One region of the Rhodovulum sp. HP10 genome, then DNA from elsewhere that is predicted to be linked to it. Evidence: riboswitches for the same ligand, from Rfam matches in the RefSeq annotation. Region 1 holds a riboswitch; each other region holds the start of a gene.
What was found. A riboswitch is a leader RNA that binds a small molecule or an ion and turns the genes downstream of it on or off. The one in region 1 is predicted to bind thiamine pyrophosphate.

Region 1 (5,536 bases):
ACGAGACCAAGGAAGAGGCCGGCACGCTCTACTACCAGAACCCGGTCTTCTCGACCGGCTGGAGCGCGATGCCGCCGCAGCTGTTCGGCGACGATGTCGAGTATGCGGACGGCACCGAGGCGACCATGGAACAGGAAGCCAAGGACATCGCGGCCTTCCTGATGTGGACCGCCGAGCCCAAGCTGATGGCGCGGAAGGAAGCGGGCGTGATCTCTGTCCTGTTCCTGGGCGTGCTGACGGTTCTGCTCTACCTCACCAACAAGCGTCTCTGGGCCCCCTACAAGCCCAAGAAACGCGTCTGATCGCCGGATCTCCGGTTGACGGAAACGCGCCCTTCGGGGCGCGTTTTTCGTTTGCGCCCCGGCCCGGCGGAGCCGCCCGCATCCGGCCGGGGCGGGGGTATTTTCGCCAAGAAGAAGATGAGAGCCGCTCAGCCCAGATAGGCGCGGAGCGCGGGCGGCGGATCGGCCAGAAGCGTTCCTGTCGGCCGGGGCGGATGGGCCCGGCCCTCGGCCACCAGGACGGTCTCGTCGGCGATGGCGCGGGCATCGGCCGGGTCATGCGTCACGAACAGCAGGGTGGCCCCGGTCTCGCGGGCAAGCTCGGCCACCAGATCGAGCATCCCGGCCTTGAGCGCGGGGCCGAGCGCAGCGAAGGGTTCGTCGAGCAGCATCAGGGGCCGGCCGCGCAGCAGCATCCGCGCCAGCGCCACCCGTCCGCGTTGCCCGCCCGAGAGCGCGGCCGGTTTCCGGGCGCCGAGCCCGCCGAGCCCGACCCGGTCGAGCGCGGCCTCGACCGCGCGGTTCTGGGCCGGGCCAAGGCGCAGGTCGGGCCGGAGGCCGAGCCCGACATTCTGGGCCGCGGTCAGGTGCGGAAAGAGGTTGTTGTCCTGAAACAGCACCGAAAGCGGTCTGTCGCCGGGGCCGAGCGGGCCGAGATCGCTGCCTTGCCAGAGCACCCTGCCGCGGTCGGGCGCGAGAAAGCCCGCGATGGTGTCGAGCAGTGTCGACTTGCCTGCGCCCGAGGGCCCGAGCAGGGCCACGATCCGGCCCGGCGCTATGGTCAGCTCTGCCGCGAGGGCGAAGCTGCCCTGCCGGATCGAGAGGTCTTCAAGGCTCAGCACGGGCGCGTCCTCCGCGGTCGAAGATCCAGAACAGCCCGAGGCTGAGCGCCAGCAGCAAAAGGGCGGCGGCGGCGGCGCTCTCCATCCGGTAGGCCGTCATCAGCCCGTAAAGCTGCAAGGGCAGGGTGGCATGGCCCGGGTCTGAAAACAGCGCGATCACCCCCAGATCGCCCATCGACAGCGCCGCCGCCAGTCCGAGCGTGAAGCCGATGGGCCGACGGAGGCGCGGCAGCAGCATCAGCCGGAGCCGCGCGCGCCCGGTCATGCCGAGGCTGTCGGCGAGGCGGCCATGGCCGCGTTCGGCCTCGGCCACGGCCGGCACCAGCGCACGCAGCGCGAAGGGCAGGCTCATCGCGGCGTTGACGGTCGCGGTGACCGGCAGTGCCAGAAACCTCGGATCGGCCAGCGGGAAGAGCAGGATGAACAGCCCGGTTCCCATCACCAGAGGCGAGGCGGCAATGGTGAGCGTTCCCGCCGCCTGGATCGTCCGGCCGGTGAGACCGCCGAGCCGGTCGATGGCGATGGCCATCGGCAGCGCCAGCGCCAGTGTCAGCGCGGCCGAGCCGAGCGCCACGGCCAGCGAGCGCAGTGCCGCGGCATAGACCGAGGCGGGCAGGCCGGGCAGGCCCGGCAGGCCGCGGAGCGCCACCATGGCAAGCGGCAGGATCAGGAACAGCGCGGCCAGCGCGAGGCAGGCCATGTCCTGCAGCCGCAGCCAGCGCCCGTCCGGCCCGATCTGCGGCACGGGTCTGTCGAGCCCCGGGCCGAAGGCGCCCGGCACCGCGATGGCGAAGGCAACAAGTGCGGCCGCGACCGAGATCCCGACCTGGATCAGCGCCAGCCAGGCGGCACGGCCCAGGTCGAATTCGAAGCGGAAGGCCTGATAGATCGCCAGCTCGACCGTGGTTGCGCGGGGGCCGCCGCCCAGCGTCAGGGCGACGGCGAAGCTGGTCAGGCAGATCAGGAAGACGACGAGGAATGTGCCGGGCAGGACTTCGCGCAGCATCGGACGCTCGAGATGACGAAAGCGGTCGGCGGGGCCGAAGCCGAGGGCGGCCGCCAGCCGGAACCGTTCGGCCGGGATCGAGAGCCAGCCCTGCAGGACCAGCCGCGTGGCAAGCGGCAGGTTGAAGAAGACATGGGCCAGCACGACGCCCCCGGGTCCGTAGATGTCGACGGGGCCCAGTCCGAGCGGCGCGAGCGCGGTCGACAGAAGGCCGCTGCGGCCGAAGACGGCCAGAAGTCCCATCACCGCGACGATGACCGGCAGGATGAAGGGCGCGCCCAGAAGGGTGATCAGCACGCCCCGGCCCGGAAAGCGGCGCCGGGCCAGCGCCCGGGCCACCGGTACCGCCAGCAGACTGCTGAGCGCGGCCGAGGCGAGCGCCTGGAGAAGCGTGAAGCGCACCGCCGCCAGATCGGCGGCCCCAAGCCCGGCCCCGCCCGGCTCGGCGCGCCAGGCCACGGCCAGGATGGTGCCGAGCGCGAGCGTCAGCGCCAGTGCGGCGGTGCCGATCCCGATCCCGGTTGCAGTGCCTAGCGGCTGAGCGCGTCGCGCCATTCGGCGAGGGCCTCGTTCCGGATCCGCGCGGCCTCGTCCGGGGGGAAGAGCAGCGCGGTCTCGGGCTGGATCAGGGTCTCGAAGCCCGCCGGCAGCCCGGCTTCGGGCGTGGCTGCGGGATACATCCAGTTGGTGGTGGGGATCGCTGCCTGGAACGGCTCGCTCAACATGAAGTCGAGGAATTGCCGCGCCAGCTCGGGTTGGTCGGACGAGGCCAGGATGCCGGCCACCTCGATCTGCAGGTAATGGCCCTCGTCGAAGCGCGCGGCGGCCTTGGTATCGTCATCTTCGGCGATCAGGTGATAGGCGGGCGAGGTGGTGTAGGACAGCGCCATGTCGGCCTCGCCGTCGATGAACAGGCCGTAGGATTCTGTCCAGCCCTTGGTGACGGTCAGGATATGCGGCGCAAGTCCTTCCCAGATCCCGGGCGCGCGGTCGCCATAGGCGGCCTTGATCCAGAACAGAAGCCCCAGCCCCGGGGTCGAACTGCGCGGGTCCTGGATCACGATCTTCAGATCCCCTGGCGCGGCGATCAGCGCCTCGAAGCTCGTCGGCGGCTCGGCCAGCCGGGTCCTGTCATAGACGAAGGCGAAATAGCTCCAGTCATAGGGCAGGAACAGCGGGTCGTCCCAGGCGACCGGCAGGTCGAGCCGGTCGGGGTCCTGGCCATGGGGCGCGAACAGCCCGGTTTCGGCGGCGGCTGCGGTGAGGTTGGTGTCGAGGCCCAGCACCAGATCGGCCCGGCTGCGCGTGCCTTCGAGCCGGAGCCGGGCCAGGAGCGCCGCGCCATCGCCTGCGGCCACGAAATTCAGCTCGCAGCCGCATGTCTCCTCGAAAGCGGCCTCGACGATCGGGCCGGGGCCCCATTCGGCCACGAAGCTTTCATAGGTGTATATCGTCAGCACGGGCCGGTCTTCCGCGGATGCGGGCAGGGCGCCTGCGGCGAGCGCCGCTGCAATGAATGGGATACGCATGGTCCTCCTCCAAAGATGGGGGCGGACGGGCAAGGGTGGAAATCTGTCCAGGGGCCTTCCCTCCGCCGGTTCTAACCGGGTCAGGTTCAACGGGTTTGCGGGTTGCGCATCTCAGCCCCTGTGGGCACCCCGAGGTGAGCGCAACGCTAGCGCCCCGGTCCCGGCTTCGCAAGCCAAACCCCCAGCCAAACACCAAGCCAAACCCCTTGAGAGGCGGACCTCCGGCGGGTATGCCCATGGGCCAAAGGAGATCGCCCCATGAGCCTGAACACCTTCGGCCATCTGTTCCGCGTCACCACCTGGGGCGAAAGCCACGGACCCGCGCTTGGCGCGACGGTCGACGGCTGTCCGCCCGGCATCGCGGTCGATGTGGCGATGCTGCAGCACTGGCTCGACCGGCGGCGGCCCGGCCAGAGCCGCTTTACCACCCAGCGCCAGGAGCCCGATGCCGTCGAGATCCTGTCGGGCGTGTTCGAGGGACAAAGCACCGGCACGCCGATCCAGCTCATGATCCGCAATACCGACCAGCGCTCGAAGGATTACGGCGAGATTGCCCGGAGCTTCCGGCCCGGCCATGCCGACATCACCTACTGGCAGAAATACGGTATCCGCGACTATCGCGGCGGCGGCCGCTCCTCGGCGCGCGAGACCGCGGCCCGGGTCGCGGCGGGCGGCGTGGCGCGGGCCGCGCTGGCGGCGCTGGTGCCGAACCTGAAGATCACCGGCTACATGGTGCAGATCGGTCCCCATGCCATCGACCGCGCCCGCTTCGACACCGACGAGATCGAGCGCAATCCGTTCTGGGCGCCCGACAGGCTGGCGGCCTCGGAATGGGAAGGCTATATCGACGCGCTGCGCAAGGCCGGCAATTCGGTCGGCGCGGTGGTCGAGGTCGTGGCCTCGGGCGTGCCCGCGGGGCTCGGCGCACCGATCTATGGCAAGCTCGACACCGATCTGGCGGCCGCGATGATGAGCATCAATGCGGTGAAGGGCGTCGAGATCGGCGATGGCATGGCGGTGGCTGCGCTGAGCGGGGTCGAGAATGCCGACGAGATCACCATGGGCCCTGACGGGCCGGTCTATGCCTCGAACCATGCCGGCGGCGTTCTCGGGGGCATCTCGACCGGGCAGGACGTGGTGGTCCGCTTCGCGGTCAAGCCGACCTCGTCGATCCTGACACCCCGGCGGAGCGTCACTGTCGCGGGCGAGTCGACCGAGGTCGTGACCAAGGGGCGCCACGACCCCTGTGTCGGCATTCGGGCGGTGCCGGTGGGCGAGGCGATGATGGCCTGCGTCCTGCTCGATCATCTGCTGCTGCATCGCGGCCAGATCGGCGAAAGCCGGGGCCGGATCGGCTGACCTGATCGCGGCCTCGGGTGGCGGTTTCCTTTGCAACGGGCGCCCTCCGGGGCCGCCCGTTTTCTGTTCTCTCGCGTCGCAGGGCCCGGCCTAGCCGCGGCCGCGCCAGAAGAACTCGCGTCCGAAGGAATACAGCACGCCCGAGCTGAACAGCACGCAGAGCAAGCCGACGATCTCGAGCACGCCGCCGATCCAGGACAGCAGCGGCCATTCGGGCAGGAGGCGGCCGACGGCCACCATCACGAGGCCCGCCAGCCCGAGCAGGGCGAAATCGCGCGCCATCGCGGCAGGGCTTTTCCAGCCCAGCGTCTCCAGCATCGAGAGTTTCGAGGCGCCTTCCGTCTGTTCATCGGCGGGGTCGGGCTCGCGCAGCGCCGGAAGCTGGATCGGCTTGTCCGAAATCTCGGCCCCGGTCGAGGCCGCGGCCGCCATGCCGGGCTGCGGGCCGGGGGCGGGCTGTTCGGCAGGGCGGCCGCGGCGTGGCAGGGCGGGTAGCCAGCGCTTAATCTTCTCGGGATA
Region 2 (5,536 bases), 1.7 Mb from region 1:
GGCCCGATGTCATGACCCTGCATTTCTGGTTCGGTTACACGGTGCTCGGCCTTCTGGCCTTCCGGCTGCTCTGGGGCCTCTGGGGCCCCGAGCATGCCCGGTTCGCAAGCTTCGCCTATGGCCCGGTCGCAATCGTGAAATACGTCTTCGGGATGTTCAGCAGGAAGCCGTCCTACTGGCCCGGGCATAACCCGCTGGGCGGGCTTTTCGTCTTCGTGCTGCTGGCGGTGCTGCTGCTTCAGGCAGGATCGGGCCTGTTCGTCGACCCCGACGATTACATCAATGTCGGGCCGCTGGCGAAATATGTGGGCTCCGAGACCACCCGCGCGGCGCTCAGTTTCCATGTCCAGCTTGGCTGGGTGGTGCTGGGGCTGGTCGGGCTGCATGTCGCGGCCATCCTCTTCTACAGCAAGTGGAAGGGCGAGAACCTCGTCAAGCCGATGATCACCGGCCGGAAAACCGTCCGCAAGAAACCCTGAACGCGCGCGGGCGCGACCTGGCCTGCTCAGGCCGCGCCCCGTTTCCCGCCAGAGCCGCCGAAAGGCGCGGGCTCTGGCAGACGGCCCCTCCCCGGTGAGGAAAAGGGCCTTTCCGCCAAGCTCCGAGCTCTCCCGAAACCTTCGGCAGATGCGATGGCCCCTTTTGCCGGGATGTCCGTCGGCGTAGAGGGCGTGCATGGATTATGATGCGATCGTGCTGGGCGCCGGAGCGGCCGGGCTGATGGCCGCGGCAACGGCCGGACAGGCCGGAGCGCGGGTGCTTGTACTCGACCATGCCGACAAGGCCGGGAAAAAGATCCTGATTTCCGGCGGCGGCCGCTGCAACTTCACAAATACCGGCGCCGAGGCGGCGTGCTTTCTGTCCGGGAACCCGCATTTCCCGAAATCCGCCCTCGCCCGCTATACCCAGTGGGATTTCCTCGCTTTGGTCGAACGCCATGGCATCGCCTGGCATGAAAAGACGCTGGGACAGCTGTTCTGCGACGGCTCCTCCCGGCAGATCCTGGCCATGTTGCTCGACGAATGCGCCCGGGGCGGTGTCGATATCCGGCTCGGGACGAAGATCGGCGAGATCGGCCATGGCGACGGACGCTACCGGGCGGCTGGCGCCAGCGCCGCGAACCTCGTCATCGCGACCGGCGGCCCCTCGATCCCGAAGATGGGCGCGACCGGCCTTGCCTACCAGATCGCCGAGCGCTTCGGGCTTGCCGTCGTGCCGCCGCGCCCCGCGCTGGTTCCGCTGACGCTGGGCCCGCACGACGCGGCCTTCCGGGCCATTGCCGGCCTGTCCTGCCCGGTGATCGCGCGGGTCGGGTCGGCCAGCTTCCGAGAAGCCGCGCTGTTCACCCATCGCGGGCTGTCGGGTCCCGCGATCCTGCAGGTCTCGTCCTACTGGACCCCCGGCGCAGCGGTCGAACTGACGCTGATCGAGAACGCCCTCGACATGCTGCGCGAGGCGCGGCGGCAGATGCCGCGTGCCCGGCTGCGCGCCGCCCTGAGCGAGCAGCTTCCGAACCGTCTGGCCGAGCTTCTGGCCACTCAGATCGGCCTGGAGAAACAGCTTGCGAACTGTTCGGACGCCGATCTGGAGCGCGCGGCAGCCCCGCTTACCCGGCTGACATTCCACCCCACCGGCACCGAGGGCTATGCCAAGGCAGAGGTCACGGCGGGCGGGATCTCGACCGAAGCGCTGTCCTCGCGCACGATGGAAGCGAAGGCCGTGCCCGGCCTGCATGTGATCGGCGAGGCGGTCGATGTCACCGGCTGGCTTGGCGGCTACAATTTCCAATGGGCCTGGTCCTCGGGCCGGGCGGCGGGCATGGCGATTGCCGAGCGGCGCCGGAACTGACCGCGTCCCTTGCCGGGGCACCGCCACTCCCGCCCCCGGCGGTCATGACAGGCAGGCCGACCCGCAAAACCGCCCCTGGCCTTTCCTCTCATGCCTTTCACACACCTCTGGCCTTCAAAGGCGCCGGGGCAGAGCGCGGCGCGGCGCGGCGCCCGCGCATCACCGGCAGAACCGGGCGGTCGTCGCGACGCGAAAAGCGCGCCGCAGCCGTGTGGGACGAGGCCCGGAAGGTCAACGAGATTGGGCGGCACGTCCGGCACCAAGACGCATGGGGCCAGGGCGAAGACACGGTATCTTTGTCGAACAGCCCCGTCAGCAGGGCCCTGCCGCGCGCGTCCAACCCCGGCCGGACCGACATCAGACATCCCGGCCCCACCCCGCCCCAGCCAAGGAGGCACCGCCGGATGCGCCCCTTCCGCCCGGACGCGCGCGGGGGCGAGGCTCAACGCCCTCGAGATCGGCCCCCATCCATCCCGGCGGTGGCACCGGGGAATGACCGCGACGAGCACATGGAGGCTCCTTCCAGAAAAGGCAGGGCGATCACCGGCAACAGCGCGTCGAGACCGCGCTGCAGGGTCGTCGGCACGCCGCGCGCTCGGCTGGAAAAGAACGCTCAGCAGCCTGATCGACGATACCGAGCCGACGCCCGCCTGCGGCCTCACGGTCGACAGGACCGATGAGATTTCCGTCTTGAGCGGAACCAGAGGCTCGACTTACGCCGCCATGGACCGCCTGATCGCATGGCGGCGAAACGAATTGCACGGAGGCTCGCCGGCCAGTCACAGGACAGTCGCAGGACAGCCCCATCGGTCGGCAGTCCCGGCAAAAACGGCTCCATCCCGCCCGGACACACCGACCGGCATCATGTTAACTCAAGACATTAATATGCGACTACATATATCTGATATTTAATATTTATAATTCACTGAATGTGATCCGTACCTGACCACGCGGGCCCGTTGCGCAGCCCTCTGTCGGCGAAGGCCCCGCCGAGAGAAAAGGCCCGGGAACGGCGCGCGCATCGCAACAGACGCGTTGAACTCGCCGCTTATCCTGATAGTCTCGCCGACACCTAGGGGAGCCCCGGCATGGGGCTGAGAGTCTGCAGGCACGGCCATGGCCCGGCGCAGCGCAGTGACCCTTCGAACCTGATCCGGATCATGCCGGCGAAGGGACAGGACAGAAACGCTCTCTTGCCCTTGCCGGCCGCAGCATATGAGGCGGCCTTGCCCTTCCACAGCATCCCCGAACGCCCCATCCCCGCGGCCATCGCGGTGGTGATCCGCGCCAGGCAGGTCCTTCTGGTCCGCCGGGCCAATCCGCCCGATGCCGGCCGCTGGGGCTTTCCCGGCGGAAAAATCGACCGCGGCGAGACCGTGACGGAGGCGGCCCTGCGGGAGCTGGCCGAAGAGACCGGCATTCGTGCCGAACCGCTGCGCGTCCTCACCGCGCTGGATGCCTTCGATCGCGACGCCTCGGGCGCCCTGCGCAGCCATTTCATCCTGATCGCCCTGTTGTGCCGCTGGACGGCCGGCGAGCCTGTCGCGGGCGACGATGCGCTCGAGGCGCGCTGGGTCGACCTGGACACATTTGCCGATACCGAGCTTGCGCTGAGCCTCGATGTCGCCGAGGTCGCGGCGCAGGCCGCCATGTTGATGCAGGAGATGCAATCATGATCGCCAATATCCTCACAATCGCCGGCACCGATCCGTCCGGAGGCGCCGGCATCCAGGCAGATATCAAGACTTTCTCGGCACTTGGCGCCTATTCCTGCTCTGCCATCACTGCCGTCGTCGCGCAGAACACCCAGGGCGTGAGATCCTTCGTCGCGCTCGATCCGGGCTTCGTGGCCGAGCAGATCGACGCCGTGCTCGACGATGTACGCATCGACGCGGTCAAGATCGGCATGATCGCGAATGCCGCGATCGCCGAAGCCGTGGCGGACCGGCTGAGCCATCACGCGGTCGGGAATATCGTGCTCGACCCGGTCATGGTGGCCAAGAGCGGTCACGCGCTGCTTGCGCCCGAGGCGGTCGCGGCGGTGCGCGAGCGGCTCCTGCCGCTGGCCAGGATCGTGACCCCGAACCTGCCCGAGGCGGCGGTGCTGCTCGGACGCGAAGACGACTGGACGGCAGAGGCCATGCAGGCCGCCCTGCCCGACCTGCTGGCCATGGGGCCGGAATGGGTGCTGCTCAAGGGCGGCCATCTCGCAGACAGCACCGAAAGCACCGACCTGCTGGCGGGCCCCGAGGGCATCACCCGCTTCGCCGCCCCGCGCCTGGTCACGACGAATGACCATGGCACCGGCTGCACGCTGTCCTCGGCGATTGCCGCGCTCTTGCCCGGCCGCGACATGGTCGAGGCCGTGGGCACGGCCAAGACATATCTTCACGACGCGCTGGCGGCGAGCGAGGCCCTCGATGTCGGCCATGGCCACGGGCCGGTGCATCACTTCCATGCGCTCTGGTCCGATCACCGGCCGCCTGCCATCTGAGGCGGCCTTCAGGCGTTCCGCCGGGCGGGGAAGGCGCGGACGGGGCGCGGACGACCGGCTCCGGCGGTTCGGCTGTAGAGGCACGGACCGGTCCGGGCCCGGCCCGACCAACCTCTACAGGCCGGGCGGGGGTGATCGTGCGCGTCAGGAGCCTGTGATCCGACCCTCGCCGGGCGAACGGAACGTGTTTGCGCCTTGCCACAAGGAAACGCCCCCGGCAGAAAGACGCCCGCCCTGCCCGCCCCGGTCACGCGCCGAAGCGCTCGGCCCCGGGAAGGGAGATCTCGGCCTTCATGAAGGTGACGGCAGGCCCCGCCTGCCATCACGCGGCTCCCGGCCAGTTCGCAACCCAGCCATCCGCCACGCGCCGAGGCCTGACAGGCCGTCAGTCTGGTTCGGCCCAGCCAGTCCGCCCAATAGGGCATTAGGGTGGCATGAATGGAGCCGGTAACCGGATCTTCGGGAATACCGGCCCCCGGAACGAAACAGCGCGACACGAAATCGGCGCGGCCTCCCGACCTTTCGCGCGCGGTGATCACCAGACCGACCGGCCCGAGCCCGGCAATCGCCGCCAGATCGGGAACGAAGTCGCGAACCCGGTCCGCCCCCTCGAGCTCCACGAAGATGTTCTCGAAAGTCCGGAAGACCGCAATCGCCCCGTCGGCGAGCTGTGGCGCGATCTCTGCGGGCAATGCCTCCAGCGGCTCCGGATCGAGACGGGGCAGATCGAGGCGATAGCCGGACGGGTCCGCGCTTACATGCAGAACGCCGCTCCGGGTGTGAAAGCTCGGGGGCGGCGCCTGGCCCTCATGGGCGATCAGCACATGCGCGGTCGCAAGCGTGGCATGGCCGCAGAAATCGACCGCCTGCGTTGGTGTGAACCATCTCAGCTCCCAGCCGCCTTCGGCGCGGCCGACCGCAAAGGCGGTCTCGGCCAGATTGTTCTCGCGCGCGATCGCCTGCATCAGCGCCTCGTCCAACCAGTCCGGCAAGAACAGCACGGCCGCCGGGTTTTCCGGACAAGACCTCGTCGGCGAAGGCATCGACCTGATACATGATCATCAGGTGCCCTCTGGAGCCTGCCGTCCCGGCGTGCCGGACCTCACGAATGCCGGCGACGCGTTCCGCCCCGCTGCCCCGGGCGCCCCGCGGTCGAGCGGCCCTTGGACCGGGCCGAGGCCTCGACCGCCTCTT
Region 3 (5,536 bases), 660 kb from region 1:
ACATCCATCAGCGCATAGGCAGGCGGCACCACGTTGTTGAGAATGTTGGTGGTGACCTGGGCGAAGGCGATGAAAAGCAGGGTGGTGACCAGCAGAAGCTTGTTGTCGACCGCGCTCGAGAACACCTTGATCGGATCGACCTGTCCGGTCGCCCCCGAGACCATCAGCCCGATCATCCCCATGAAAAGCGTCGCGGGCAGGATCGAATTGGCATAGATCGTGACCTGGCGCATCGGTCCGACGCCATGGCGCAGCTCGCGCGAATAGTCCGAGACGTTCAGCATCATCGTCGAGTAGATCCCGAGAAACAGCATCGTCGCGCCCCAGAACGGCGCGCCCCAGGTGCCCTCGACATTGACCAGATTGGCCATGATCGCGTCGCCGTATTTGCCGATCACGCTGAAGAACATGTAGATCAGCGAGCCGATGATGAAGACCGAGCCTATATTCTCGAGCCATTTGATGCCGTGGAAGCCAAGCACCGACAGCAGGATCTGCAGAAACTGGAAGCCGATGAAGAAGACCCAAAGGTTGGAATAGCCGAACAGGGTCTCCGAGACGAGGTTGAGCGCGCCCGCCCCGATCCAGCTCTGGAAGCCGAACCAGACGATCGCGGGCACCGAGCGCACCAGTGCGGGCAGGCGGGTGCCGGAAAACCCGAAGGCCGACCGCGCCTGTACCATGAAGGGGATGCCGTATTTGTGGCCGGCGCGGCCGTTGATCATCAGGGCGATGCCGATCACCGTGCAGCCGATGGCAATGGCCAGGAAGGTCTGGAGCAGGTTGAGCGTGCCCACCAGCCCCGAGCCGATGGTGAAGGTGCCGATCGACACGCAGCCCCCAAGCCAGGCGAAGAGATAGGACCAGGGGTCCATGATCCGCGTCTCCTGGGGCGCGAGCGATTCCTCGCCCAGCCCCTTTTCCTCGATCACATGCGGGACATGGCCTGGTGCCGCGGCTGCGGTCTCGGGCATTGTCATCGGTGTCTCTCCCCGTGTGTTTTCGTTTCTAATGCGTTTCCGGCTGCGCATAGGCGCCGGATTTGCTGGTCTTCAGCCCGGCCCCGACAAGCGCCTCGGCGAATTTCGTGGCGACGGCAACCCCGTCGATGACCGGGATGCCGGTTTCCGCGCTCAGCCACGCCACCAGATCCGCCATGCCGGCACATCCCAGCACGACCGCCTCGCAGCCATCCTCCTCGATGGCGCGGAGGATCTCGTCGCGGACCCTGAGCCGGGCATCCGATCCCGGTTCCTCGAGGGCCAGCACCGGGATCGCGGCCGAGCGTACCCGGCGGCAGCGATGTTCGAGCCCGTAGCCCCGGACCAGATCCTCGATCACCGGGACCGAGCGCGGAAGGGTCGTGACCACCGAGAAGGAAGTGGCGATCATGCTGGCGGCCTTCACCCCGGCCTCGCAGATCCCGATCACCGGCCCGGTCGCGATCTCGCGGCAGGCGCCGAGCGCGGGATCGTCGAAACAAGCCAGAACGATGGCATCGGCCCCGGCCTCTTCTGCCTCGCGGACCTCGCGCAGCAGATGCGGCGCGCACATCGCCTCGTCATGATGGCCCTGAATGCTGGCCGGGGCGCCGGTTGCGGTCCGCCCTTCGATCTCGACATCGGGCGCGGCGACGGCACGCGCGGCCTCGACGATCTTTTCCGTCATCGAGACGGTGGAGTTCGGGTTGATGACAACGAGTTTCATGATGGCAATCCCTGGCTGTTCGACATGATGCTATCAAAAATTGTTCACAATCCATAGTATCAATATTGCGTAACAAGTCCTGTGGAGAAATTTTGTTGCCGGGTCATGGTGCCGCAGCATAGAGAGGAAACGATGGAGACCCCGAAGGAAACCCGGATCGTCGAGCAGATCCTCGACGCCATTGCCGATCAGCGCCTGCCGGCCGGTACACGCCTGGGCGAACAGGCGTTGAGCGACCATTTTTCCTGCAATCGCACACAGGTACGCCGGGCCCTGGCGGCCCTGACCGCCTATCAGGTGGTCGAGCATCTGCCCAATCGCGGCGCCTCGGTCGCGACGCCGACGGCCGAGGATGCCCGCGACGTCTTTCAGGCCCGGCGCGCGGTCGAGACCGCGATCTGCCGCAATGCCCTGCGCCGGGCGACAACGGAGGATCTGGCCGCCCTGCGCGCCCATCTGGCCGAGGAGGAGAGGGCGAAGGATGACGGCGACCGGTCCGAGGCGATTCGCCTGTCGCGGGGCTTTCACAACCTGCTGGCGCGGATCGGCGGCAATGCCGTGCTCGCGCGCTATGTGCAGGAACTCACCATGCGGTCCTCGCTCATCATCGGGCTTTATGGCACCCAGGCGCGGACGCTCTGTGCCAAGGACGAGCATCTGCGCCTCGTCGAGGCCATCGCCGCGCGTGACGAGGCCGGCGCGCTCTGCCTGATGGATGCGCATCTGCGCCATATCGAGGCGGGGATTTCCTTCAGCGAAAGCCGGGCGCCCGCGGGCACGCTGTCCTCGATGCTGGGCGGAGGGCCCGGGCGGCCCTGACCGGCCCGGCGCTGCGGCGGGTTTGACAGTCCGCGCCGGCTTTGCGATACCTCGTCGCACGTCAGGGGAGTCCCGCCAAGGGGACTGAGAGGCTGACAGGGGGAAACCCCGGTGACGCGACCCTTCGAACCTGACCCAGTTGAGACTGGCGTAGGAAGACCGAGGGGCATGCCACAAGATCCCGCCCCCCGGGCCGCAAGGCCCCCAGACCGTCAAGGTCGTTCGGGCCAACGGCCCCGCTTTCTGCCTCATCATCCGTCTGGGTCTCGTCAGGTCAACTGAGGAGACGAAGATGAACAGACCCGACACCGTTCCGCAGATCACGCTGGGGCCGCTGCCCGCCTCGGAAAAGCTCTACCTGTCCGGCGAGATCCACCCGATCCGGGTGCCGCTGCGCCGGATCGCGACCGGCGAGGGGGCGGTGACGGTCTATGACAGCTCGGGCCCCTATACCGACCCCGGGGCGCGGATCGACATCGCCGCAGGACTTGCGCCGGTGCGGATCCCCTTCGCGCGCGACCGCGGTGAGGCCGAGACCTATCCAGCCCGCGACGTGACCGCCGCCGACAATGGCTTTGCCGAAGGCGCGCGCCTTGTGCCGGCCTTTCCGCGGCGGCCCGCGCCGCTTCGGGCGACGGCTGGGCGGGCGATCACCCAGCTGGCCTATGCAAGGGCCGGGATCGTCACCCCCGAGATGGAATTCGCCGCGATCCGCGAGAACGAGGGCCGCACCGCTGCCCATTCCCGCGACGGCGAGCCCTTCGGCGCCGAGATCCCCGATCTGGTGACGCCCGAATTCGTCCGCGCCGAGATCGCTGCGGGCCGGGCGATCATCCCGGCCAATATCAACCATCCCGAACTTGAACCCATGGTGATCGGCCGCGCCTTCAAGGTGAAGGTCAATGCCAATATCGGCAATTCGGCCATCACCTCCTCGATGGAGGAAGAGGTCGAGAAGATGGTCTGGGCGATCCGCTGGGGCGCCGATACGGTGATGGACCTCTCGACCGGACGCAACATCCACAATATCCGCGACTGGATCCTCCGGAACGCGCCCGTGCCCATCGGCACCGTGCCGCTTTACCAGGCGCTGGAGAAGGTCGGCGGCGTGGCCGAGGATCTCAGCTGGGAGGTCTACCGCGACACGCTGATCGAGCAGGCCGAGCAGGGGGTCGATTACTTCACCATCCATGCCGGGCTGAGACGCGGGATGATCGGGCTGACGGCCCGGCGCGTGACCGGCATCGTCAGCCGGGGCGGCTCGATCATGGCCAAGTGGTGCCTGCATCACGGCCGCGAGTCCTTCCTCTATGAACGTTTCGAGGAGATCTGCGACATCTGCCGCGCCTATGACGTCTCGTTCAGCCTGGGCGACGGGCTCAGGCCCGGCTCCATCGCCGATGCCAATGACGAGGCGCAATTCGCCGAGCTGCGGACCTTGGGCGAGCTGGCGCAGGTCGCCTGGGCCAGGGACTGTCAGGTGATGATCGAGGGGCCGGGCCATGTGCCGATGCACAAGATCAAGGCCAATATGGACGAGCAGCTGAAGCATTGCCACGAGGCGCCGTTCTACACGCTCGGGCCGCTCACGACCGATATCGCGCCGGGCTATGACCATATCACCTCGGCCATAGGGGCGGCGATGATCGGTTGGTTCGGCACCGCGATGCTGTGTTACGTCACGCCCAAGGAGCATCTGGGTCTGCCCGACCGCGACGACGTCAAGACCGGGGTCGTGACCTACAAGCTCGCCGCCCATGCCGCCGATCTGGCCAAGGGGCATCCGGGCGCGCAGGCGCGGGACGATGCGCTCAGCCGGGCGCGCTTTGCCTTCCGCTGGGAGGATCAGTTCAATCTGGGGCTCGACCCGGATACGGCACGCGCCTTCCATGACGAGACCATGCCCAAGGCCGCCCATAAGGAGGCGCAGTTCTGCTCGATGTGCGGGCCGAAATTCTGCTCGATGAAGATCAGCCAGGATATCCGCGACGCGGCCGCGGCCGAGGCCGGGGCCTGTCCGAACGGGCTGACCCCCGCCGCCGAATAGCGCGGGCGGACGGATCGAAAGCGGGGGCCGGGTCATGCCGGCCCCCGCCTGCTGACCCTTGGGGGTTAGCTCTGGCTGCGGTATTCGCCCTGCCGTTCCAGCATCCAGCCGGGATATTCAGCGGGCAGGCGGGTCGCCGCATCGAGGCGGGCCAGCTCGGCGGCGCTCAGCTCGATCCCGGTCGCGCCGATATTGTCGGTCAGCTGGTCCGCGCGCTTGGCGCCGATGATGACCGAGGTCACCACCTCCTGATGCAGAAGCCAGGCCAGCGCGATCTGCGCGACACTGGCGCCCCGCGCCTCGGCCATGCCGCGCATCAGGTCGATGACGTCATGGGCGCGGTCCTTGTCGATGGGCGGGAAGTCGAAGCTGGCGCGCCGCCCGTCGGCGGCCTTGCCGTCGCGGTCGTACTTGCCCGACAGGAACCCGCCTGCAAGCGGGCTCCAGACCATCAGCCCGATGCCGGTCTCCTTCAGCATCGGCACGATCTCGCGTTCCAGATCGCGCCCGGCCAGGGTGTAATAGGCCTGCAGCGACAGGATCGGGGCGAGCCGCCGTGCCTCGGCGATGCCGACCGCGCGCATGATCTGCCAGGCGGCCCAGTTCGACAGGCCCAGATAGCGCACATGGCCCTGCCGGACGAGCGTATCGAGCGCCTCCAGCGTCTCGACGATGGGCGTCGCCGGATCGAAGCCATGGATCTGGTAGAGGTCGATATGATCGAGCCCGAGCCGGGTGAGGCTGGCCTTGCACTGCTCCATGATGTGATGGCGCGAGGCGCCGCGCGCGTTCACGCCCGCGCCCATCGGACCCAGGACCTTGGTCGCGATCACCACATCCTCGCGCGGCACGGCGAGGTTCTTCAGCGATTGACCCAGGAGCCGCTCGCTTTCGCCCTTCGCATAGACATTGGCGGTGTCGATGAAGTTGATCCCGGCCTCGAGCGCGCTGCCCAGGAGCCCG

Region 2: linked by a shared signal. The riboswitch ahead of ACK8CO_RS18215 (NUDIX hydrolase) and the one ahead of thiB (thiamine ABC transporter substrate binding subunit) in region 1 are both predicted to bind thiamine pyrophosphate.
Region 3: linked by a shared signal. The riboswitch ahead of thiC (phosphomethylpyrimidine synthase ThiC) and the one ahead of thiB (thiamine ABC transporter substrate binding subunit) in region 1 are both predicted to bind thiamine pyrophosphate.

Annotation. Positions count from the first base shown of each region.
Region 1 covers NZ_CP180201.1:2,136,799-2,142,334, forward strand. The annotation lists gene ACK8CO_RS10065 (cytochrome c1) at 1-302, shown strand, start outside; gene ACK8CO_RS10070 (ATP-binding cassette domain-containing protein) at 431-1,123, opposite strand; gene ACK8CO_RS10075 (thiamine/thiamine pyrophosphate ABC transporter permease ThiP) at 1,110-2,684, opposite strand; gene thiB (thiamine ABC transporter substrate binding subunit) at 2,660-3,658, opposite strand; TPP riboswitch at 3,699-3,800, opposite strand; gene aroC (chorismate synthase) at 3,917-5,017, shown strand; gene ACK8CO_RS10090 (hypothetical protein) at 5,108-5,536, opposite strand, start outside.
Region 2 covers NZ_CP180201.1:3,883,068-3,888,603, reverse strand. The annotation lists gene ACK8CO_RS18225 (cytochrome b/b6 domain-containing protein) at 1-479, shown strand, start outside; gene ACK8CO_RS18220 (NAD(P)/FAD-dependent oxidoreductase) at 676-1,848, shown strand; TPP riboswitch at 2,913-3,041, shown strand; gene ACK8CO_RS18215 (NUDIX hydrolase) at 3,075-3,524, shown strand; gene thiD (bifunctional hydroxymethylpyrimidine kinase/phosphomethylpyrimidine kinase) at 3,521-4,342, shown strand; gene ACK8CO_RS18205 (PhzF family phenazine biosynthesis protein) at 4,351-5,343, opposite strand; gene uvrB (excinuclease ABC subunit UvrB) at 5,445-5,536, opposite strand, start outside.
Region 3 covers NZ_CP180201.1:2,798,000-2,803,535, forward strand. The annotation lists gene ACK8CO_RS13225 (NCS1 family transporter) at 1-980, opposite strand, end outside; gene ACK8CO_RS13230 (aspartate/glutamate racemase family protein) at 1,009-1,707, opposite strand; gene ACK8CO_RS13235 (GntR family transcriptional regulator) at 1,840-2,526, shown strand; TPP riboswitch at 2,580-2,700, shown strand; gene thiC (phosphomethylpyrimidine synthase ThiC) at 2,819-4,573, shown strand; gene ACK8CO_RS13245 (aldo/keto reductase) at 4,639-5,536, opposite strand, start outside.